3 regions of the Pseudomonas sp. G2-4 genome follow, and region 2 is predicted to be linked to each of the others. Evidence: predicted binding sites of a transcription regulator. Region 2 holds the regulator's gene; each other region holds the start of a gene.
The links. The regulator sigma-54, encoded in region 2, starts transcription at its own class of promoters, with help from an activator protein. The targets are predictions, from matches to a motif close to ANTGGCATNNANNTTGCTNT.
Positions count from the first base shown of each region.

Region 1: flgB (flagellar basal body rod protein FlgB) is a predicted target of sigma-54. The motif match lies at 2,067-2,086, and genes of this name have one in related genera.
Region 3: glnK (P-II family nitrogen regulator) is a predicted target of sigma-54. The motif match lies at 4,725-4,744, and genes of this name have one in related genera.

Region 1 covers NZ_CP125957.1:4,950,615-4,958,024, forward strand. Annotated here, with positions in the region: gene flgE (flagellar hook protein FlgE) at 1-401, opposite strand, end outside; gene flgD (flagellar hook assembly protein FlgD) at 433-1,155, opposite strand; gene flgC (flagellar basal body rod protein FlgC) at 1,171-1,614, opposite strand; gene flgB (flagellar basal body rod protein FlgB) at 1,618-2,025, opposite strand; gene cheR (CheR family methyltransferase) at 2,385-3,212, opposite strand; gene QNH97_RS21585 (chemotaxis protein CheV) at 3,266-4,192, opposite strand; gene flgA (flagellar basal body P-ring formation chaperone FlgA) at 4,271-5,035, shown strand; gene flgM (flagellar biosynthesis anti-sigma factor FlgM) at 5,209-5,523, shown strand; gene QNH97_RS21600 (flagella synthesis protein FlgN) at 5,571-6,038, shown strand; gene QNH97_RS21605 (flagellar brake protein) at 6,131-6,877, shown strand; gene QNH97_RS21610 (MFS transporter) at 6,942-7,410, opposite strand, start outside.
Region 2 covers NZ_CP125957.1:980,861-988,270, reverse strand. Annotated here, with positions in the region: gene mlaD (outer membrane lipid asymmetry maintenance protein MlaD) at 1-20, opposite strand, end outside; gene mlaE (lipid asymmetry maintenance ABC transporter permease subunit MlaE) at 20-817, opposite strand; gene QNH97_RS04225 (ATP-binding cassette domain-containing protein) at 817-1,626, opposite strand; gene QNH97_RS04220 (KpsF/GutQ family sugar-phosphate isomerase) at 1,901-2,875, shown strand; gene QNH97_RS04215 (KdsC family phosphatase) at 2,876-3,400, shown strand; gene lptC (LPS export ABC transporter periplasmic protein LptC) at 3,408-3,977, shown strand; gene lptA (lipopolysaccharide transport periplasmic protein LptA) at 3,964-4,512, shown strand; gene lptB (LPS export ABC transporter ATP-binding protein) at 4,512-5,237, shown strand; gene QNH97_RS04195 (RNA polymerase factor sigma-54) at 5,402-6,895, shown strand; gene hpf (ribosome hibernation-promoting factor, HPF/YfiA family) at 6,972-7,280, shown strand; gene ptsN (PTS IIA-like nitrogen regulatory protein PtsN) at 7,293-7,410, shown strand, end outside.
Region 3 covers NZ_CP125957.1:6,291,324-6,298,733, forward strand. Annotated here, with positions in the region: gene xerC (tyrosine recombinase XerC) at 1-861, shown strand, start outside; gene QNH97_RS27750 (HAD family hydrolase) at 858-1,562, shown strand; gene sutA (dormancy-specific transcriptional regulator SutA) at 1,754-2,077, opposite strand; gene QNH97_RS27760 (secondary thiamine-phosphate synthase enzyme YjbQ) at 2,179-2,604, opposite strand; gene QNH97_RS27765 (ammonium transporter) at 2,817-4,151, opposite strand; gene glnK (P-II family nitrogen regulator) at 4,185-4,523, opposite strand; gene QNH97_RS27775 (accessory factor UbiK family protein) at 4,937-5,197, shown strand; gene QNH97_RS27780 (sensor histidine kinase) at 5,215-6,492, opposite strand; gene QNH97_RS27785 (YifB family Mg chelatase-like AAA ATPase) at 6,755-7,410, shown strand, end outside.

The DNA.
Region 1 (7,410 bases), 2.7 Mb from region 2:
ATCTTGCCGTTGGCATCCACGCCATAGCCCTGCAGACGCGCAGTACCATCACTGTTGGTGACGTAACCTTCCTTGTCAGTCTTGAAGGTACCGGCACGGGTGTAGCTCAAGGAACCGTCGTTGCTCAGGACAAAGAAGCCGGAGCCCTGGATACCCATGTCCAGCACGTTGCCGGTGTTGTTGACGTCACCCTGGCTGAACTGCTGGGAAACGTTGGCCAGGCGTACGCCGTTACCAACGGTCTTGCTGCCCGAACCCAGCTTGGTGGCCGAGTAGACGTCTTCGAATTCCGCGCGGGACGATTTGAAACCGGTGGTCGCCACGTTGGCGATGTTGTTGCCGGTCACGTCCAGCTGTTTGTTGGCTGCATAGAGACCGCTAAGGCCGATATTGAAAGACATATTGCACTCCTTTTTGCCGGGTTAGTCGGCTCTACATACCAATAGTTTGTACTTTGGACAGGGCAATGCTGCCCAGCCCGGCGAGGTTGAGCATCAGCTCGCCCCCTGTCTGACTGATCGTCACACTGCTGACGGTGGCCGGCAGGTTGGTGATCAGCGATGTCGCCTTGCCGTCAATCGTGGTCGAGGCAGCGAATGTGTAAGTGCCCGACTCGACCGTCGTGCCCGCGTCGTTCTTGCCGTCCCAGATGAAAGCGGAATTGCCGGCGTTCTGGCTGCCCAAGTCGATGGTGCGAACGGTCTTGCCGTCCTTGTCCACGATCTTGACCGCTACGGAGGACACTGATGTCGGTACGATGACCGTGCCGTTGAGGCTCTTGGAGGTATCGACCACGGCTTTGTCGCCTGGGGCGATGACCGAGCGACCTACCAGTGACGAGGCCTGCAAGGCCTGGGACGAGTTGTAGTTGCCGGCGATACCGCTCACGGTCTCGTTGAGGGTGGTGATGCCTTCCAGGCTGCTGAACTGCGCCAGCTGGGCCACGAACTCGCCGTTATCCTGCGGCTCCAGCGGGTTCTGGTTTTTCAGCTGGGTAACGAGCAATTGCAAGAACGCATCCTTGCCCAGCTCCTTTTTTCCGCTCGCCGCCCCCGTCACCGTGGCCAGGCTGTCGGAGGTGGTGTTGGTCTTGACCGAGGAGTTGGCCAGAACCTCGTTGAGGCTCAAACCGCTGGTAGTGTTGGTAACGCTCATGTGACTCGCCCCTTATCACTGACCGAGGGTCAGGACCTTCTGCATCATGGTTTTGGCGGTGTTCATCATCTCGACGTTGGTCTGGAACGAACGACTGGCGGAAATCATGTCGGCCATTTCTTCGACGACGTTGACGTTCGGGTAGTAGACGTAGCCCTTGGCGTCAGCGGCCGGATGGTTCGGCTCGTAACGTGCGTCGAGGTTGCTCTGGTCTTCGACCACGCCGAGTACCTGTACACCCTGGCCAGCGGCGTCCTGGTCCTGGAACAACGAGTCGCTGCCACCGGTCTGCCCGCCCTGGTACATGGTGGCAAACACCGGGTGGCGGGCACGGTAGGTCTGGTCGATGCTCGACGAAACGGTCTCGGCGTTGGCGATGTTACTGGCGACGGTGTTCAGGCGAGTGGTCTGGGCACTCATGGCACTGCCGGCAATGTTGAATACGCTCGCGATCGACATGGCTTACTCTCCGCGCAGGGCCGATACCAGCCCTTTGAACTTGCTGTTGAGCAGGGTGAAGCTGGCCTGGAAGTTCACGGAGTTTTCCGCGTAGTTGGACTGTTCCAGTTGAGCGTCCACAGTGTTCTGGTCGATCGAGGGCTGCATCGGCGTGCGATACATCAGCGATTCGTCGCCACTGCCCAGGCCTTCGGCTTCGATATGACGGCTGTTGGTCATGTTCAGGGCGAAGTGGCCGTTCTTGGTCTTCTCGCTTTGCTCGGCGAGCACTTTGGAGAAGTCCAGGTCCCGAGCCTTGTAGTTCGGGGTATCGGCGTTGGCGATGTTGTTGGCCAGGACTTCGGCACGCTGGGCGCGGAAGCTCAGGGCCTGTTCGTGGATACCGAGCGCTTTATCGAAGCTGATGCTCATGTCGGAAACCTTTGGGTGACCAGAATTTACGTACGATGAACTTAGCAAGCGGCGTGCCACTTTGAAAAACCCCGTAAACCGGGGCTTTGCGGGCATCGGCAACGCGGCAATGCCAGAAAAGCGGCAATCGGCTTCCGCTGGCTGCCGCTTTTCTGCCGCTTGTGTGGGACAAATGCCACTCCACTGTGGGAGCGAGCTTGCTCGCGATGGCGGTGTGTCAGCTTGCATTGATGTTGCAGGTGCCTGCGCTATCGCGAGCAAGCTCGCTCCCACATTTGATTGGGGGAATCTGGATAAAAAGCACGCCAAAAAAAAACGGGAGCCCCTGAGGACTCCCGTTTTTTGACAACCTCTGCGAATCACTTCGCCTGATAGATGATCCCCGGACTGCACTGGACCATCTGGTAATGATCCGGCAAACCGTTCAACGCCTCGGAGGCACCAAGGAACAGGTAGCCGCCAGGCTTGAGGGTGCTGTGGATACGCAGCAGGATGTCTTTCTTCACCTCGGCGGAAAAGTAGATCAGCACGTTGCGGCAGAAGACGATGTCGAACTTGCCCAGGCTGGCATAGCTGTCCAGCAGGTTGAACGAGCGGAATTCCACACGGCTCTTGATCGGTGCCTTGACCACCCAGCGTCCCGGCCCTTTCGGATCGAAGTAACGTTGCAGACGATCAGGCGACAAGCCGCGGCCGATGGCCAGGCTGTCGTACTCGCCGGTCTTGCAGTTATTGAGCATGGTTCCGGACAGGTCGGTGGCGACGATTTGCACGCCGCCTTTCAACTGGCCGATGTTGGTCCGCTCGAACTCGTCGATGCTCATCGACAGCGAATAGGGTTCCTGCCCCGAGGAACAGGCCGCCGACCAGATCCGCAGGCGTTGACCCGGGCTAGCCTTGATGGCCGCCGGCAACACTCTGTTCTTCAACACCTCGAACGGATAGGTGTCACGAAACCACAAGGTTTCGTTGGTGGTCATGGCGTCCACCACCATCTCGCGCAGACCGCTGCGCGGCTGGGTCTGGATACGCTGCACCAGTTCGCCCAACGATTTAAGGCCCTGTTGCTCCATCAATTTATTGAGACGGCTCGACACCAGGTATTGCTTGTTTTCACCAAGCAAAATGCCACAGGCTTTTTCCAGGAAGACCCGGAACTGTTCGAAATCCAAATTACCCGTAGACAAAATACCGCCTCTTTCATTGTGTTGACTTGCCGGGCGCACAGCGCGCCCGACCTTTATTCTGCTGCCTTGATCCGGTCGACGACCCGGGAAGCCAAGTCATCGGGCCGGAACTTGGCCAGGAAATCATCGGCACCGACCTTCTTGACCATCGCCTGGTTGAAAACCCCCGACAATGAAGTGTGCAAGATGATATGCAATTTCTGCATACGCGGGTCGCTGCGGATTTCCGAGGTCAGGGTATACCCGTCCATCTCCGGCATCTCGATGTCGGAGATCATCATCAGGAACTCCTCTTCCGGCTTCTTGCCTTCATCGGCCATCGCGCGCAGGTAATCCAGCGCCTGCCGTCCATCGTTCAGTGCAACCACTTCGACGCCGATCGTCTGTAGACACCGGGTGACCTGCTTACGTGCCACCGAAGAATCATCGACGGTCAGTACCCGCAGCGAAATCGCCTTGTGCTGGGTTTCAGCATCCACCACCCCCACGGAAATCGTCTCCGTGGTCGGCGCCACTTCGGCGAGGATTTTCTCCACGTCGATGATTTCCACCAACTGGTTATCGACCCGGGTCACCGCCGTCAGGTAGTGATCGCGACCAGTGCCCTTGGGAGGTGGATGGATCTCTTCCCAGTTCATGTTGACGATCCGCTCCACCGAGCGAACCAGGAAACCCTGGGTCTTGGTGTTGTACTCGGTGATGATCACGAACGGATTGCTCTGGTCCAGCAGTCGACCGGAACCGGTCGCCATGGCCAGGTCGAGGATCGGGATAGTCGCCCCCCGGATATTCGCTACGCCGCACACGACGGGATTGGACTTGGGCATCAGGGTCAGCTTAGGACATTGCAGCACCTCGCGGACCTTGAATACGTTAATTCCATACAATTGCTGCCCATCGAGACGGAACAGCAACAGCTCCAGGCGATTCTGACCGACCAGCTGTGTACGCTGGTTTACCGAGTCCATTACTCCCGCCATGCCCTGACTCCTACCTAACGCTAATGTGTCCGACGCGCATTCATCACTAAACGGCACGGGGCTTGCTATTCAACCGGCATGAACGCACAAACGACATTTTCTCGACGCCTGAACACTCACTGCCGCCATTGGCTCGGTGCACTGTTGGCTGTCTGCCTGTTCACTTCGGGCGGTCCTGCCCTTGCGGCTGTTCCGGTTACCTTGCCTGATCTCCTTATCGGCGTCACTCAGGGCTTTCTTGAATTCACCGTAGAAGACTATCTGGCTACCAGTCAAACCGAAGGTCGCTACGAAATCGAAGTCAATCAACTCGACCCGCGCCTGCGCATGCCAATGTGCGACAAGGAATTGACTGCGTCGCTGGAGAGCCCGGCCAGGCCCCTGGGCCGAGTCACAGTGAAGGTTCGTTGCGACAGCGCCGCGCCCTGGACGGTGTTCGTGCCCGCTCAAGTGCGCCTGTTCCGCGAAATTGTCACTACCACCCGTCCGCTCAAGCGAGCCGGGATTGTCGAGCCTCAGGACGTAATGCTGCGGGAACGGGACATCAGCCAGATCACCCAGGGCTTCCTGACCTCCGTCGATCAGGCTATCGGACAGAAACTTGTCCGACCAATGGTCGCCGATCAGATCGTTACCCTGGTGCACCTGGAACAGGCCGAAGTGATCCGCAAGGGCGACCAAGTGGTCATCACCGCCCGCAGCGGGACCTTGGCCGTGCGGATGCCGGGCGAAGCCCTGTCCAAAGGCGGCATGCATGAACAGATCCGGGTAAAAAACCTCAATTCCCAACGCGTTATCAAAGCGCAGGTAATAGCCCCTGGCCAGGTGGAAGTGGCTATGTAGCGATCGGGTAGAAATGGGCAGAGAGCTGGCGCTTGACCCGGGTGTTCCCTAGACTGTGCCTTACACAAAGGCAAGCGCAGACGTGCGCACGTTCATTGAATAAATGAGCCTAAAGTTTTTTTGGGGATGGCCGAAAACATGGCAAGCGTCCAAATACCCAGAGGTTTTTTACCATGGTCATCGATTTCAATCGTCTAAACAGCTCTTCACCATTGACAGGCACTACGCGTCCCAAGGCCAGCCAGGAAACTGCCGAAGCCGACAAGTCCGTACCGGTCGAAAAGGCCAGCACTGTCAACAACGGGGAGTCGGTACACCTCAGCAATGAGGCTCAGCAGTTGCAGAAGGTCACTGACAAGCTGCGCGATCAACCTGTCGTCGACAACGCCCGCGTGGCCGAGTTGAAAGCAGCAATCGCCGATGGCAGCTATACAGTCGATAGCAACCGCGTAGCCAGCAAACTGCTCAACTTCGAAGCCCAGCGCTAGGCCAACGCCAGCGCCAGGCTTTTGGACGCTAAGACCCAAGGCCAGCCATGCACGACACTAATTTATTGCAACTGATTACCGACGACTTCGCTCCTGCGCAACAATTGCTGGAGTTGTTGCGGGCCGAATCACTGGCACTGCACGGTCGCGACATGCCCCTGCTGGAAACTATTCTGGCGCAGAAACAGGCATTGATCATTTTGCTCGATCAGCATGGCCGCAAGCGCAGCGAGATCCTCGCCAGCCTCAACCTGCCCGCCAATAACAGCGGCCTTGAACAACTGGCCAGCCAGTCATCGGTTGGCGACCAACTGTTGTCCCAGAGCCAGGTGCTTAATGACCTGCTCGCCCAGTGCCAGGCCGCCAACGCGCGCAATGGCCAGTCGATCCAGACCCAGCAGGCCGCCACAGCCAACCAGTTGCGCATCCTCAATGGCGGCGAAATCCCGACGCTGTATGACGCCCGCGGCTCGACCGCCAGGATGGTAAAGCATCGCCCGCTCAGCCAGGCATGAAACGAACAGTGCCTGCGCCCTATCAACGCGCGCCACATGCTGGCAAAATGCTGGCTATTTGTAGTCGTATTTTGCCTGGAGATTGACCCACCGTGTTCAATGACTCAAACGCGGATGATGCTCCGCAGCCACCCATGGTCCTCACCACGCCCCTGGAAATCGCCGGCAACCTGCGGATGCTGCAAGATAGCCACGACCCGCTGATCATTACCTTCCACGAACGCACCCAGCGCTTCCAGAGCTACCTGGTAAACGTCGATCGTGAGAGCAACACCATCTCCCTGGACGAAATGATCCCCCGGGACGGTGAACGCTTCCTGCTGGCGGGCGAACCGTTTCGTGTAGAAGGTTTTCATGACGGTGTACGTATCGCGTGGGAAAGCAACGGCCCCTTGACCATTGCCGAGTCCAGTGACGGTCGCTGCTACCGCGGTGCCATGCCCGATGAAGTGGTTTATCACCAACGCCGCAACGCCTTCCGTGCTGCCCTGAAACTGGCGCAACTGGTGGACGTCGAACTGGGCGGCGACAAGCTCAAGTCACCTGTAAACGGCAAGCTGCTGGATATTTCCGCCACCGGCTGCAAGTTGCGCTTTGAAGGCGACATTACGGCGCGCCTGCAATTGGGCCAAGTCTATGAGCGTTTCATCGCAGCCCTGCCCTTTGGCAACATGATTGCGCCGGTTGAACTGCGTTACCTGCACTTCGAGGAAAGGATCAACACCACCTTCGCCGGAGTGCGCTTCCACAATATCAGTGGCCTGGTGCAGCGCCAGGTCGAGCGTTTCGTCTACCAGTTGCAGCGCGAAGCCCGGCGTTTCGATAAAGACGACCTCTGATCTGCTTCGCCCCCTAAAAAACGGGCAGTCCCTTGCGGCGACTGCCCGTTTTTTTATGGCTGACTCAAGGCCTAGCCTGAGTGAAATCGGGGCTCGTCGGCTCGTCGCTTGCCTCTTCAGCGGCAGCTTCCGCCATGACCGGCTCTTCGTCGACCGGCTCTTCCGTCGGCACAGGATCGACGTGCATCTGCTCCTGCACCACTTGTTCGTCCACCCGGGGATCGAGGCACGCCACCAGAGGCGAACTGGACATGCTGTCCGGCATCGCCACGTGATGCAGCGGTGCGTCGTCGACCTGGTGCAGGTTGGTCACCGCCTTCGGCCGGATTCGCCACACCAGCACCAAGGCGAAGAAGGCAAAAAAGGCATAGAGCATCTGGCTGCCGAACATTTTCATCAGCACCCCTGCTACCAGCGGTCCGATACTGGCGCCAACCCCATAGGTCACCAGCAGCATCGCGGTCAGGGATACCCTTCGATCAGCTTCGACGTGGTCATTGGAAAACGCCACCGCCAGCGGATACAGGCAGAAC
Region 2 (7,410 bases):
TCCAGGGTGCGGTTTTGCATCAGAAATCTCCAAACATCAAGGCGGTCAGAATAAAGTCAAGGCCCAGGACCGCCAGCGAGGCGTACACCACGGTCTTGGTTGTGGCACGGCTGATCCCCTCTGACGTGGGCTCACAGTCATAGCCTTGAAACACGGCGATCCAAGTCACCACGAAAGCGAATACGGCACTTTTGATCACGCCATTGAGCACATCGTCGAGGAAGTCGACGCTGTTCTGCATGTTGGACCAGTAGGAACCTTCATAGACCCCCAACCAGTCGACGGCGACCCACGAGCCACCCCAGATCCCCACGACGCTGAAAATGATCGCCAGCACCGGCAGGGAAATGAAGCCGGCCCACAGGCGCGGGGCAACGATGTACTTGAGCGGGTCGACACCGATCATTTCCAGGCTGGAAAGCTGCTCGGTGGACTTCATGTTACCGATTTCGGCCGTCAGCGCGGAACCGGCACGCCCGGCGAACAACAGCGCGGTCACCACGGGCCCGAGTTCGCGCAGCAGCGTGAGAGCGACCATCTGCCCGACCGCCTGCTCCGAACCGTAGCTGGACAAGATACTGAAGCCCTGCAGCGCCAGCACCATACCGATGAAGATCCCCGAGACCACGATGATCACCAGGGACATCACGCCCACCGAGTGCAACTGCTTGACCAGCAGGCCAAATCCGCCACCCGTCGAGTTGCGCCCAAACAAGGCGTGCATCAGAAACAACGAGGAGCGGCCCAGTATCGCCACCACGTCGATGCCGGAACGGCCGAACAGGCGAATTCTTTCTATCAGTGATTTTTTGCGCATCAGCGCTTCCCCAGCAGATCGGTACGGTAATCCGTGGCCGGAAAATGGAATGCCACCGGACCGTCCGGATCACCCTTCATGAATTGGCGAATGCGCGGGTTGTCGGAATCCTTCAACTCCTGAGGCGTACCCTGTCCCAGCACCTGGCCGTCGCCGACGACATAGATGTAGTCGGCGATACTCGCGGTTTCAGCCAAATCGTGGGACACCACGATGCTGGTGATGCCCAGCGCATCGTTGAGCAGGCGGATCAGGCGCACGAGCACGCCCATGGCGATCGGGTCCTGCCCGACGAAGGGTTCGTCGTACATGAGGATCTTCGGATCGAGGGCAATCGCCCGCGCCAGTGCGACCCGGCGCTTCATGCCGCCAGACAGTTCGTCCGGTGTCAAATCGAGGGCGCCACGCAGCCCGACCGCCTGCAACTTGAGCAGGACGATGTCGCGGATCATCTCTTCCGGCAGGTCGGTATGGACCCGCAGGGGGAACGCCACGTTCTCGAAGACGTCGAGATCGGTAAACAGCGCCCCACTCTGGAACAGCACGCCCATGTGTTTGCGCGCATCGAACAGGTCGCCGCGCGACAGCTCGGGAAGATTCTGGCCATTGACCCAGACTTCGCCGGCATTGGGACGCAGTTGTGCGCCCATCAGGCGCAGCAGCGTGGTCTTGCCACAGCCGGAAGGCCCCATGATGCCGGTCACCTTGCCGCGCGGGATGCGAATATCAATGTCATTGAAAATGCTGCGCGTCCCTCGCTTGAAGGACAGCCCCTTCAGCTCGACCGCGTAGGCGTTGTCGGCACTCATCTAAACTCCTTGCGATGCAGCCTCATATTCGAATGCCCTGGCCAGTCGACGAACGCAGATACGGACGGGCATGCGAACCGGCGGCGAACTATATCACTGCAACAGCCAAGCGCCCAAGGCCAACCCCCCGCCTGTCAAACCCGGCTCAAGGTAAAAAGCTACATTTTATGTCGAACCTTGCGCGCCCTCGAACAAAGCATGACGAACTTACGTGAGGGAATTGTTCATTGCCGCTATAATCGCCGCCTTTTCATCGGGCTATACGATTTCTGACATGAGCCAATCCAACGACCTGATTCAATCGGCACAACGTACCATCCGCCTCGAGCTCGAAGCCGTACAAGGCTTGCTGCCCCACATCGACGCTGATTTCGTACGCGCCTGCGAGCTAATCCTGGCCAGCAAGGGCCGCGTGGTCGTGGTTGGCATGGGCAAGTCCGGACACGTCGGCAACAAGATCGCCGCCACCCTGGCCAGCACGGGCACCACGGCATTTTTCGTCCACCCGGCCGAAGCCAGTCATGGTGACATGGGCATGATCACCCGGGACGACGTCATCCTCGCCCTGTCCAACTCCGGCTCTACCAACGAGATCATCACCCTGCTGCCGCTGATCAAGCGACTGGGCATCCAGTTGATCAGCGTCACCGGCAATCCGGATTCGCCCCTGGCCAAGGCCGCCGAAGTGAACCTCAATGTCCATGTCGAACACGAAGCCTGCCCGTTGAACCTGGCGCCAACCTCCTCCACCACCGCGGCACTGGTCATGGGTGATGCCTTGGCCGTCGCCCTGCTGGAAGCCAGGGGGTTCACCGCCGAAGATTTCGCCTTTTCCCACCCGGGTGGCGCCCTGGGCCGCCGCCTGCTGCTGAAAGTCGAAAACGTGATGCATGCCGGGCAGGAGTTGCCGCAGGTACAGCGCGGCACGCTGCTCAAGGACGCGCTCATGGAGATGACTCGCAAGGGCCTGGGCATGACGGTGGTTCTCGAAGCCGACGGCAAGCTCGCCGGGATCTTCACCGACGGCGACCTGCGCCGCACCCTGGACCGCACCATCGATATCCACAGCGCGACCATCGATCAAGTCATGACGCCCCATGGCAAGACAGGCCGTGCCGAGATGCTCGCCGCGGAGGCCTTGAAAATCATGGAAGACCACAAGATCAGCGCCCTGGTGGTGGTCGACGACGAAGACCGCCCGGTGGGCGCCCTGAACATGCACGACTTGCTGCGTGCCGGAGTCATGTAAATGAACACAGACCTGCTGCAACGTGGCAAAGCGATCAAACTGGCCGTCTTCGACGTGGACGGCGTGCTGACCGATGGTCGCCTGTACTTCCTGGAAGACGGCAGTGAGTTCAAGACCTTCAACACCCTCGACGGCCAAGGGATCAAGATGCTGATGGCCGCCGGCGTACAGACCGCTATCATCAGCGGTCGCAAGACCCCGGTGGTCGAGCGGCGCGCGAAGAACCTTGGTATCCCGCACCTCTATCAGGGGCGCGAAGACAAACTGGTGGTGCTGGACGAACTTTTGGGCCAACTCAACCTAAGCTATGAACAGGTGGCCTACCTTGGTGACGACCTGCCAGACCTGCCGGTGATTCGCCGGGTCGGCCTGGGCATGGCCGTCGCCAACGCAGCTGCGTTCGTGCGCGAGCACGCCCATGGCATTACTACCGCGCGAGGCGGCGAAGGGGCGGCCCGTGAATTCTGTGAACTGATCCTGCGCGCCCAGGGCCGCCTCGAAGCGGCCAACGCCGCGTACCTGTGAGCCATTTATGCTGAGCAAGAAGATTCGCACCATTGTGGTGTTCGGCTCTATCGCGGCGATCTTCGCGGCGGTGGGGTATTGGAACATCAGCCCGGAACGGTTTCTCGACCAACCCGCGGCCACGGTCGAAGAAAATATCGACTGGTACGCGACCAACACGCATACCCTGCAATACCTGCCCGATGGCAAAGTGCAGTATGAGATGACGTCCGACAAGGTCGACCATGTAAAGGCCACCGATATTACGCTGGTGACCAAGCCGGACCTGAACATGTTCCGTGGCACAGAGTTTCCGTGGCACGTGCAAAGCCTGCGCGCCGAAGTCAACTCCGGCGGCACCGAAGTGGAACTGATCGATTCGGTACGCGTGGCTCGGACCGATGAGAAAAACCGCACGACCATCATCACCAGCAGTCGCATGACCGTGTTCCCACAGCGAGAATATGCGCAGACCGAGCAACCCGTTAGAATCGACGGCGCCGGGGGTGTATCGACCGGTACCGGAATGAAAGCGTATTTGAAGGAAAGCAGGATACACCTGCTATCGAACGTAAGAGGACAGTATGAAGCTCGCTAAAACCCTCCCTATTTTGCTCAGTCTGGGCGCAGCACTGGGAAGCGCGAGCGCCTGGGCTCTTCCCAACGATCGCGACCAACCTATCCGCATCCAGGCCGACGACGCCCAACTGGACGACAAGAACGGCGTAGCCACCTACAAGGGCGATGTAATCATCACCCAGGGCACGATGAAGGTCACCGGCAACACTGTGACCATCACCCGTACCCCGGCCGGCGATATCGACGTGGTGACTTCGGTGGGCAACCTGGCCTACTTCGAACAACTCCAGACTGCGGGCGACACCAAGCCTGTGCAAGGCTACGGGGTGACCATCCAGTATCACGCGTCCCAGGACCGTGTCGTACTGATCGACCGCGCCAAGGTCGTCGACAAGGACAACAACGTTACCCAAGGCGAGAAAATCGTCTACGACACCAACAAAAAGCTGGCCAGCGCCGGTCGTGCCACGGGCAGCAAGGTCACTGAGTCCCGCCCTCGCATCGACATGGTGATCCAGCCGAAAAAGAAAACCGACGAGCAGAAGGCCCAGTAATGGCAACTCTGAAAGCTCAGCATCTGGCCAAGAGCTACAAGAGCCGTCAAGTCGTGCGTGATGTCAGCCTGTCTATCGACAGCGGCCAGATCGTCGGCCTGCTCGGCCCCAACGGCGCCGGCAAGACCACCTGTTTCTACATGATCGTCGGCCTGGTCCAGGCCGATCAGGGCCGCGTGCTGATCGACGACCTGGACGTCAGCCACCAGCCCATGCATGGCCGGGCAAAGGCCGGCATCGGCTATCTGCCACAGGAAGCATCGATCTTCCGCAAGCTGTCGGTGGCCGACAACATCATGGCCATCCTCGAAACCCGCAAGGAGCTCGACAAGGCCGGCCGCCGCCAGGAACTGGAAAGCCTCTTGCAGGAATTCCATATCAGCCATATTCGCGACAACCTGGGCATGAGCCTGTCCGGCGGCGAACGTCGTCGCGTGGAAATTGCCCGCGCCCTGGCCACCTCGCCGAAATTTATCCTGCTCGACGAACCGTTCGCCGGCGTGGACCCGATTTCGGTGGGTGACATCAAACAGATCATCCACCACCTCAAGGCCAAGGGGATCGGCGTACTGATCACCGACCACAACGTGCGTGAGACATTGGATATCTGCGAAACCGCCTACATCGTCAATGATGGCCAGTTGATTGCTGAGGGTGACTCCGCCACCATCCTGGCCAACGAGCTGGTCAAGGAAGTGTATCTGGGCCATGAGTTCCGCCTGTAAGCGCAAAGTGTCTGGTCAATCGCTCGGGTGCCGCTAATTTTATTATGGCGGTGCCCTAGGCAAACACTTCAGTTTCAGGCATATAATTTGCTTAAGTTTGGCGCTTCGGCGCCCTGTAGTGGATGGCGCATGTGCGCCGGCGAATAAGGTGTTAAGCCCCTGCCATGAAACCATCGCTAGTCTTGAGAATGGGCCAGCAGCTGACGATGACACCTCAGCTGCAACAGGCCATCCGCCTGCTCCAATTGTCGACCCTGGACCTGCAACAGGAAATCCAGGAGGCCCTGGAGTCCAATCCGATGCTCGAACGCCAGGAAGAAGGCGACGACTTCGACAACACCGATCCGCTGGCCGACAACGTCGAGCAGAAAACCAATACCGAAATCCCGGAACCCTCCTACCAGGAAGCCGCCCCGACGGTGGATAACCTTGAGGATGGTGAATGGAACGAACGCATCCCCAACGACCTGCCCGTGGACACCGCCTGGGAAGACGTCTACCAGACCAGCGCCAGCAACCTTCCGAGCAGCGATGACGACGAGTGGGACTTCACCACCCGCACCTCCGTCGGCGAGAGCCTGCAAAGCCACCTGCTGTGGCAGCTGAACCTGGCGCCGATGTCCGATACCGATCGCCTGATCGCAGTGACCTTGATCGATTGCATCAACAATCAGGGCTACCTGGACGAGACCCTCGAGGAAATCCTCGAAGCCTTCGACCCCGAGCTGGACATCGAGCTGGACGAGATCGAAGCCGTCCTGCACCGCATCCAGCAATTCGAACCGGCCGGCATCGGCGCCCGCAACCTGGGCGAATGCCTGCTGCTGCAACTGCGCCAGTTATCCGCCAAGACGCCCTGGCTGGCCGAAGCCAAGCGACTGGTCACCGACTACATCGATCTGCTGGGCGGGCGCGACTACAGCCAACTGATGCGCCGCATGAAACTCAAGGAAGATGAGCTGCGCCAGGTGATCGAACTGGTCCAAAGTCTCAACCCGCGCCCTGGCTCGCAGATCGAGTCCACCGAACCCGAATACGTGGTCCCTGACGTGATCGTGCGCAAACACAACGATCGCTGGCTGGTGGAACTCAACCAGGAGTCAGTGCCCAAGCTGCGGGTCAACGCCCAGTACGCCGGGTTCGTCAGGCGCGCCGACACCAGCGCCGACAACACTTTCATGCGCAACCAGTTGCAGGAAGCGCGCTGGTTCATCAAGAGCCTGCAAAGCCGCAACGAAACCCTGATGAAAGTCGCCACCCAGATCGTCGAGCATCAGCGTGGCTTCCTGGAGTACGGCGACGAAGCGATGAAACCGCTGGTCCTGCATGACATCGCCGAGGCGGTGGGCATGCACGAGTCGACGATTTCCCGGGTAACCACCCAGAAGTTCATGCATACCCCAAGGGGTATCTATGAATTGAAATACTTTTTCTCCAGCCACGTCAGCACCTCCGAAGGCGGCGAATGCTCGTCCACGGCCATCCGCGCGATCATCAAAAAACTGGTGGCGGCGGAAAATCAGAAAAAGCCGTTGAGTGACAGCAAGATCGCTGGTTTACTGGAGGCACAAGGCATTCAGGTGGCCCGCCGTACCGTCGCAAAATATCGCGAATCCCTTGGGATCGCACCTTCGAGCGAACGCAAGCGGTTGATGTAACAGGCCACGCCACAGCGTTCCAGTGGCAGGCATTTCTGCCTGCCGCTTTATGCACTGGCAACGAAGGAGAAGCTGTATGCAAGTCAACATCAGTGGACACCAACTGGAAGTGACCGAACCCCTGCGCACCTATATCGGCGAAAAACTCGACCGATTGGAGAGGCATTTCGACAAGATCACCAATGTGCAAGTCACGATGACCGTCGAGAAGCTGCTGCAGAAAATCGAAGCCACGCTGCATATCCCCGGCGGAGAAGTGGTCGCCAACGCGGAGCATTCAGACATGTATGCCGCGATTGACCTGCTGACCGACAAGCTGGATCGCCAACTTAAAAAGCATAAGGAAAAGACCCAGAGCCTCCTCCAGGGCGCAACCGGTCGTTAACCCCCCCAATCCATGATCCGACTAGAATCCATCCTGACCCCCGGCCGTTCCCAAGTGAACGCGCCGGGCGGCAGTAAAAAGAAAGCCCTCGAACAAATCGCCAACCTGATCCACCGCGAAGTGCCGGATC
Region 3 (7,410 bases), 1.3 Mb from region 2:
AGTGAGCGCCAGGTGTCGCCCCATACGTTGTCGGCCTATCGCCGCGACCTGGACAAAGTCCTGGGCTGGTGCCAGAAACAGAACATTGGCAGTTGGTCAGCGCTGGACATCCAGCGTCTGCGTAGCCTGATCGCCCGCCTGCACCAACAAGGGCAATCCTCCCGCAGCCTGGCGCGCCTGTTGTCGGCGGTGCGCGGTTTGTACCACTACCTCAACCGCGAAGGTCTCTGCGATCACGACCCGGCCACCGGCCTGGCGCCGCCCAAGGGCGAACGCCGGCTGCCGAAAACCCTCGACACCGATCGCGCCCTGCAACTGCTTGAAGGTGCCGTCGAGGATGACTTCCTGGCGCGGCGGGACCAGGCGATTCTCGAGCTGTTCTATTCTTCCGGCCTGCGGCTTTCGGAGCTGACAGGGTTGAATCTGGATCAATTGGACTTGGCCGACGGCATGGTCCAGGTACTCGGCAAAGGCAGCAAGACCCGCCTGCTACCCGTCGGACGCAAGGCTCGCGAAGCCCTGGCACTGTGGCTACCGCTGCGGGCGCTGACCAACCCCGCCGACGACGCGGTATTCGTCAGCCAACAGGGCCGACGCCTCGGTCCGCGAGCGATCCAGGTGCGCGTCAAGGCAGCCGGCGAGCGTGAGTTGGGACAGAACCTGCACCCGCACATGCTCAGGCATTCCTTCGCCAGCCATTTGCTGGAGTCGTCCCAGGACCTGCGCGCCGTCCAGGAGCTGCTCGGCCACTCGGACATCAAGACCACACAGATCTATACCCACCTGGATTTCCAGCATCTGGCGACGGTCTATGACAGTGCCCACCCCAGGGCCAAACGTATCAAGGGCGACGAATCATGACCATCGAGCTCATCACTTTCGACCTCGACGACACCCTGTGGGATACCGCTCCGGTGATCGCCAGCGCCGAAGCCGTATTACGCCAGTGGCTGACCGACAACGCTGCGAACCTGGGCGGCGTGCCAGTGGAGCACCTGTTCTCGATTCGCGAACAAGTGCTGCGCGAAGAGCCCGGCCTGAAGCACCGCATCAGTGCGTTGCGCCGACGGGTGCTGTTTCGGGCCTTGCAGGAAGCCGGCTACGACCAGTGGCAAGCGTCCGAGCTGGCAGACCAGGCATTCGAAACGTTCCTGCACGCCCGTCATCAACTGGAGGTTTTCCCCGAGGTCCAGCCCACCCTGGAAATCCTCGCCAACCATTTCGCCCTTGGCGTGGTCACCAATGGCAACGCCGATGTGCGTCGCCTGGGGCTGGCGGATTATTTCAAATTCGCCCTGTGCGCCGAAGACATCGGCATCGCCAAGCCGGACGCGCGGCTGTTCCACGAGGCCTTGCAGCGCGGTGGCGCCACGGCGCAGACCGCCGTGCACATTGGCGATCATCCGGGCGATGACATCGCCGGCGCCCAACAGGCCGGCCTGCGCGCGGTGTGGTTCAACCCGGCGGGCAAGGCCTGGGACGCCGATCATGCGCCGGATGCGGAGATTCGCAGCCTGACCGAATTGCCAGGGTTGTTGGCGGGCTGGCATAGCCAGCGCTGAACCCTCAAAGCCCCTTGTGGGAGCGAGCCTGCTCGCGAAGGCGGCGGCATATCCAGCATCAATGCCAACAGACCCACCGCTATCGCGAGCAAGCTCGCTCCACAGGGACGGTGCTTAGCCTGAGAACTTTATCCAGCCCATGAAAAAGCCCGCAGCGACGGCGGGCTTTTTCAGCAAGCAAGACGCAGAACTCAGATAGGGCGGCTGCCGTACTTGTTGTCAGGCTTCTTGGGCGGATCAGCGACCACGTTGGCCTCCACTTCCTGCACCTTCCCACCCCGGGCCAGGAATTCCTCCATGGCCTTGGCAAGCGCGTCACGCTCCTTGTTCTTGGCCTCGACGCTTGGCAACTCGTCGACCGATACTGCCGCCTTGGCCTTGCCTTTGGCGGTTGGGACCGGTACATCCGCCCCCTCGTCATCGGCAACGTCTTCAGCCGCTGCTTCCAAGCCTTCTTCAGCCTCGTCTTCGTCACCTACTTCGAGGTCGTCGTTTTCCAGATCATCGTCGCTCATGTTCTACCTCATGACTTGCGAAAAGCAGATTAGTTATAGCCCAGCTTCGCCATCTGTCGAAGGCTGCCAGAAAAAATTCAACATCCGCCAGCAAACAGCGGTTATGCCCCTTCACCGTACAAGGTGGCGAGGACTTTACGAGCACCGCCATGATCACGGTGCTCGCCCAGATAGATACCCTGCCAGGTACCTAGCGCCAACCGTCCTGCCGAGACCGGCAGACTGAGCTGGCAACCAAGCACGCTGGCCTTGAAGTGCGCCGGGAGGTCGTCCAGGCCTTCGTCGTTGTGCTCATAATCGGCGGTTCCTTGTGGGATCAGCCGATTGAAAAATCGTTCGAAGTCTCGACGTACCGCCGGATCGGCGTTCTCGTTGATGGTCAACGAGGCCGAGGTATGCTGCAGCCACAGATGCAACAGACCGACACGACACACCTGGAGTTCAGGCAGGCCGGCGAGCAACTCGTCTGTTACCAGATGAAAGCCCCGAGGCCTTGCCCGCAGGGTTATCAGCGTCTGTTGCCACATACAGATCTCCGCACGTTCGGCGCGCATTCTAGCGCGCTCTGGGAAAAAACAAAGGGCCTAATGCGCCTGCCTCCATGTAAGCCTTTGGCCGGAGAAAAACCCATGTCGCCTACACAACGAAAGGCGTCGGGAAAACCGGCACTCCGTGTGAGCACTGACAAATTCCAGACAAAAAAATGCCCGGCGAACCGGGCATTTTTTATTCTGCGTGCTTACAGGTTGTAACCACGCTCGTTGTGCTGGGCCAGGTCCAGGCCCACGGCTTCTTCTTCCTCGGAGACACGCAGCCCCATGACGGCGTCCAACACCTTGAGGATGATGAAGGTAACGATCGCGGTGTAGATCACCGTGAAACCCACACCTTTGAATTGAATCCACACTTGCGCACCGATATCGGTCACGGTGCCGAAGCCACCCAGGGCCGGTGCAGCGAACACACCGGTCAGGATCGCGCCGAGGATACCGCCAATGCCATGCACGCCGAATGCGTCCAGGGAATCGTCATAACCGAGTTTGCGCTTGAGGGTGGTGGCGCAGAAGAAGCACACCACGCCCGCTGACAGGCCGATGACCAGGGCGCCCATCGGGCCCACGGTACCAGCAGCCGGAGTAATCGCGACCAGACCCGCTACCACGCCCGAGGCAATGCCCAGCGCGCTTGGCTTGCCGTGGGTGATCCACTCGGCAAACATCCAGCCCAGCGCCGCAGCGGCAGTGGCAATCTGGGTAACCAGCATCGCCATGCCGGCGGTGCCGTTGGCGGCGACGGCGGAACCGGCGTTGAAACCGAACCAGCCGACCCACAGCATGGCAGCACCCATGAGGGTGTAACCCAGGTTATGCGGCGCCATTGGCGTGGTCGGGAAGCCTTTGCGCTTGCCCAGTACCAGGCACGCTACCAAGCCGGCGACACCGGCGTTGATGTGCACCACGGTACCGCCGGCGAAGTCCAGCACGCCCCAGTCCCACATCAAGCCGCCGTTACCGGACCAGACCATGTGTGCGATCGGCGCATACACCAGGGTGAACCACACGCCCATGAAGATCAGCATGGCGGAAAACTTCATCCGCTCGGCAAACGCACCGACGATCAGCGCTGGTGTGATGATAGCGAACGTCATCTGGAACGTGATGAACACCGCTTCAGGGAACAGCGCCGCCGGACCGGTCAGGCTGGACGGGGTGACGCCCGCCAGGAACGCCTTGCCCAGGCCACCCACGAAGGAATTGAAATTGACGACGCCCTGCTCCATGCCCGTGGTGTCGAACGCGATGCTGTAGCCATAAATGACCCACAGGACGCTGATCAGACCGGTAATGGCGAAGCACTGCATCATCACGGAAAGAATGTTTTTCGACCGAACCATGCCGCCGTAGAACAGCGCCAGGCCGGGGATGGTCATGAACAGTACAAGAATCGTGGCAGTCAGCATCCAGGCGGTGTCGCCGGAGTTCAGGACTGGGGCTGCCGCTTCTTCTGCCATGGCCAAGCCAGGCATTGCGAAGGACAACAGGGCTCCTAGCCCTGCGAATTTACGCAGAGTCATATTGTTTTCTCCTGGGGCGTTGGGTTTGGCGGCTTAGATAGCGTCGGTATCGGTTTCGCCGGTACGGATGCGAATGGCCTGTTCCAGATTGACCACAAAGATCTTTCCGTCACCAATCTTGCCGGTGTTGGCGGCCTTGGTGATTGCCTCGATCACCCGATCAAGATCCTTGTCGTCAATGGCGACATCGATCTTCACCTTCGGCAGGAAATCGACCACGTATTCCGCACCGCGATACAGCTCGGTGTGACCTTTTTGCCGACCGAAGCCTTTGACCTCAGTAACGGTAATGCCCTGCACGCCGATCTCGGACAGCGACTCGCGCACGTCGTCCAATTTGAACGGCTTGATGATGGCAGTGACTAGCTTCATGAAACTTTCTCCCGAATTGGTGGACTTGCCCCAGGAAAACAAACCCGACTCAAGTCTAAGCGCAGTGCCTGGCTTTGTAACGCATCGTCGGCCCAAGTTGCCCGACAGGTGCCAGTTAACCGATCCTGACGAAACTCCCCGCTCCGCCTGCTGCACTGCATTCGTCACAGCGACTGCATCAGTGCATGGGTCATCAGCCTCTAAGCAGAAAGCTTGCCATCTGTGCCCAAACCCCCTGATTTCAATCCTTTCAAGACTCTGCCGGCCTGCGCTGCGCGACGAACCGCAGCATTACGCACAACAACAGTGCGACGACACTCGACCTCATGCGCGAAAAGCGTGCACTCCTCGCTTGGAATGGACTATAGACACTGCGTGATACACTGCCCGCCATTGTTTTCAGGACACCTGCCATGCTTGCGCCCAAAGACCTCCTCGACGCCCTGAGCGGCCATGCCTCCCGCCTCTTGAGCGGCGACACTCCTCTGCCCAAAAGCGAAATCGAAAGCCAGTTCAAGGCCCTGCTGCAAAGCGGCTTCAGCAAGCTGGACCTGGTGAGCCGGGAAGAATTCGACAGCCAGATGGTCGTGCTTGCCCGAACCCGGGCACGGCTCGAGAGTTTGGAAACCAAGGTCGCGGAGCTGGAAGCGCGACTGGCTCCAGCACAGGAATAAGCCGCCCACCCGGCGACTCAACCACTCGCTGCCCCCATGGGTTGGCTCGGTGCCGACGTGCGCGGCAGCTCCAGGGTAAAGAGCGCCCCCTTACCCGGCCCCGCGCTCTGCGCCGTCAGATCGCCGCCCATCTCGTGCGCGGCCAAAATGCAGCTGTGCAGGCCGAAACCGTGGCCGTTGGCGCGCGTGGTGAAGCCGTGCTCGAACACCCGCGCAAGATTGTCCGGCGAAATCCCCTCGCCGTTATCCTCGACCTCAATCCGCACACGCTTATCGTCAATGGCTTTCAGGCGCAGGATAATTCGCGACGGTCGATCCGCGACCGAACCCAGCGCCTGCTTGGCGTTGTTGATCAGATTGACCAGGATCTGCAGCACTTTGTGCTTGTCCAGCGGCATCGTCGCAATATCGCTGAACTCCTTGACCAGCGTGACCTGGTGGCGCGCCAGGGACACGTCGCAGATGCGCACCACATCCTCGAGCAACTCTCGCAGCGAGCCCGGCTCCAGCACGCTGGAGTTGCCGGCATAGGACTGCTGGGTGGCGACGATTTCCTTGATATGGTCGATGCTCCTGGTCAACTTCGCCAACTCGCTGATCATGCTCTGCTGCTCGGCTGCCAGCGCCTCGGCCAGCTTGTCCAGATAGTCCGGCAGGACCCGGCCTTTCGGGTCGCTGCTGATGAAATCACCGAGGTCATCGGGGTGCTCCTTCATCAGCTGGACGACCTTGGCGACCCCAGGCCTTTTGGATGTGTGCACTTTCTCGTACAGAACCTGGGCTGAGACATTGACGCTATTGAGCACATTGCCCACGTTATGCAGCACGTTGGTGGCAATTTCCGCCATGCCCGCCCGGCGCGCGGTGGTGACCAGCTCGGCCTGCGCCTCTCGCAGCTCGTCGTTGACCTTGGCCAGTTGTTGCGGGCTGGGGATCTTCAAGGCCGCCGGCACCAGCCGGACCAGCAGGATGGCGGTAATCACCGACGCTATCGCCGTGATCACCTTGACCAGCGCCGACAGCCAGTAATAGGGCTGCCAGATGGTCAGGATCTCCATCACATGACTGGTTCCGCAGGCCAGGATAAACACGCCAAAAGCTGCCAGCATCCAGTCAAATGGCACGTCCTTGCGCCTGTGGATAAAGTAGATAAGCGTAAAGGGAATGGTGACGTAGGAGAGGGTGATCAAGCCATCGGCGATGACATTGGTCCACAGCAGATCAGGGCGCCACATGTAGCAATGCCCATGGGGCATAAAGCGTTTGTCGGCTAACAGAGCCAGCAGATCGTTCATGGCCACTTCCTCCCTGCGCCATTGATGCCGCCAAGTGCCGATGGGGCAAATCGCAGTCTAGCAGAGGGCCTGGCTCGTTCATTTTTGAGCGAGCAGATGGAGGCAAGCGGCCAAGCGCGTGCAATAGATCAGGGTGGAAACGAGCGTCACCCCGCAACATTCTGCCAAAATTTCCCCATCAATTACCGCACCACTGCATGCCCCCACGACTAACCTTCAAGAGCCGCAGGACGCGGCTCCCTATTCACTCAAGGAACGATTCATGTCGCTTGCCATTATCCATAGCCGCGCCCAGGTAGGGGTGGAGGCTCCTGCCGTTACTGTAGAAGTCCATCTGGCCAATGGCTTGCCGTCGCTGACGATGGTCGGCTTGCCGGAGGCGGCAGTGAAGGAAAGCAAGGACCGGGTGCGCAGCGCGATCATCAACTCAGGGCTGAATTTCCCGGCCAGGCGCATCACCTTGAACCTGGCGCCGGCGGATCTGCCCAAGGATGGCGGGCGGTTTGACCTGGCCATTGCGCTGGGGATCCTGGCCGCCAGCGTCCAAGTGCCCACCTTGACCCTGGACGATGTGGAATGCCTCGGCGAGTTGGCGTTATCCGGTGCAGTGCGACCGGTACGCGGGGTATTGCCCGCAGCGCTGGCAGCGCGCAAGGCCGGGCGCGCACTCGTGGTGCCATGGGAGAATGCCGAGGAAGCCTGCCTGGCGTCGGGACTGAAGGTGATAGCCGTGAGTCACCTGCTCGAAGCTGTGGCGCATTTTAATGGCCACACTCCGGTCGAAGCGTTTGTTTCCAACGGGCTGCTTTCCGCCAGCAAGCCCTACCCCGACCTGAGCGAAGTACAGGGCCAGGTCGGGGCCAAACGGGCGCTGCTGATCGCCGCCGCCGGGGCGCATAACCTGTTGTTCAGCGGGCC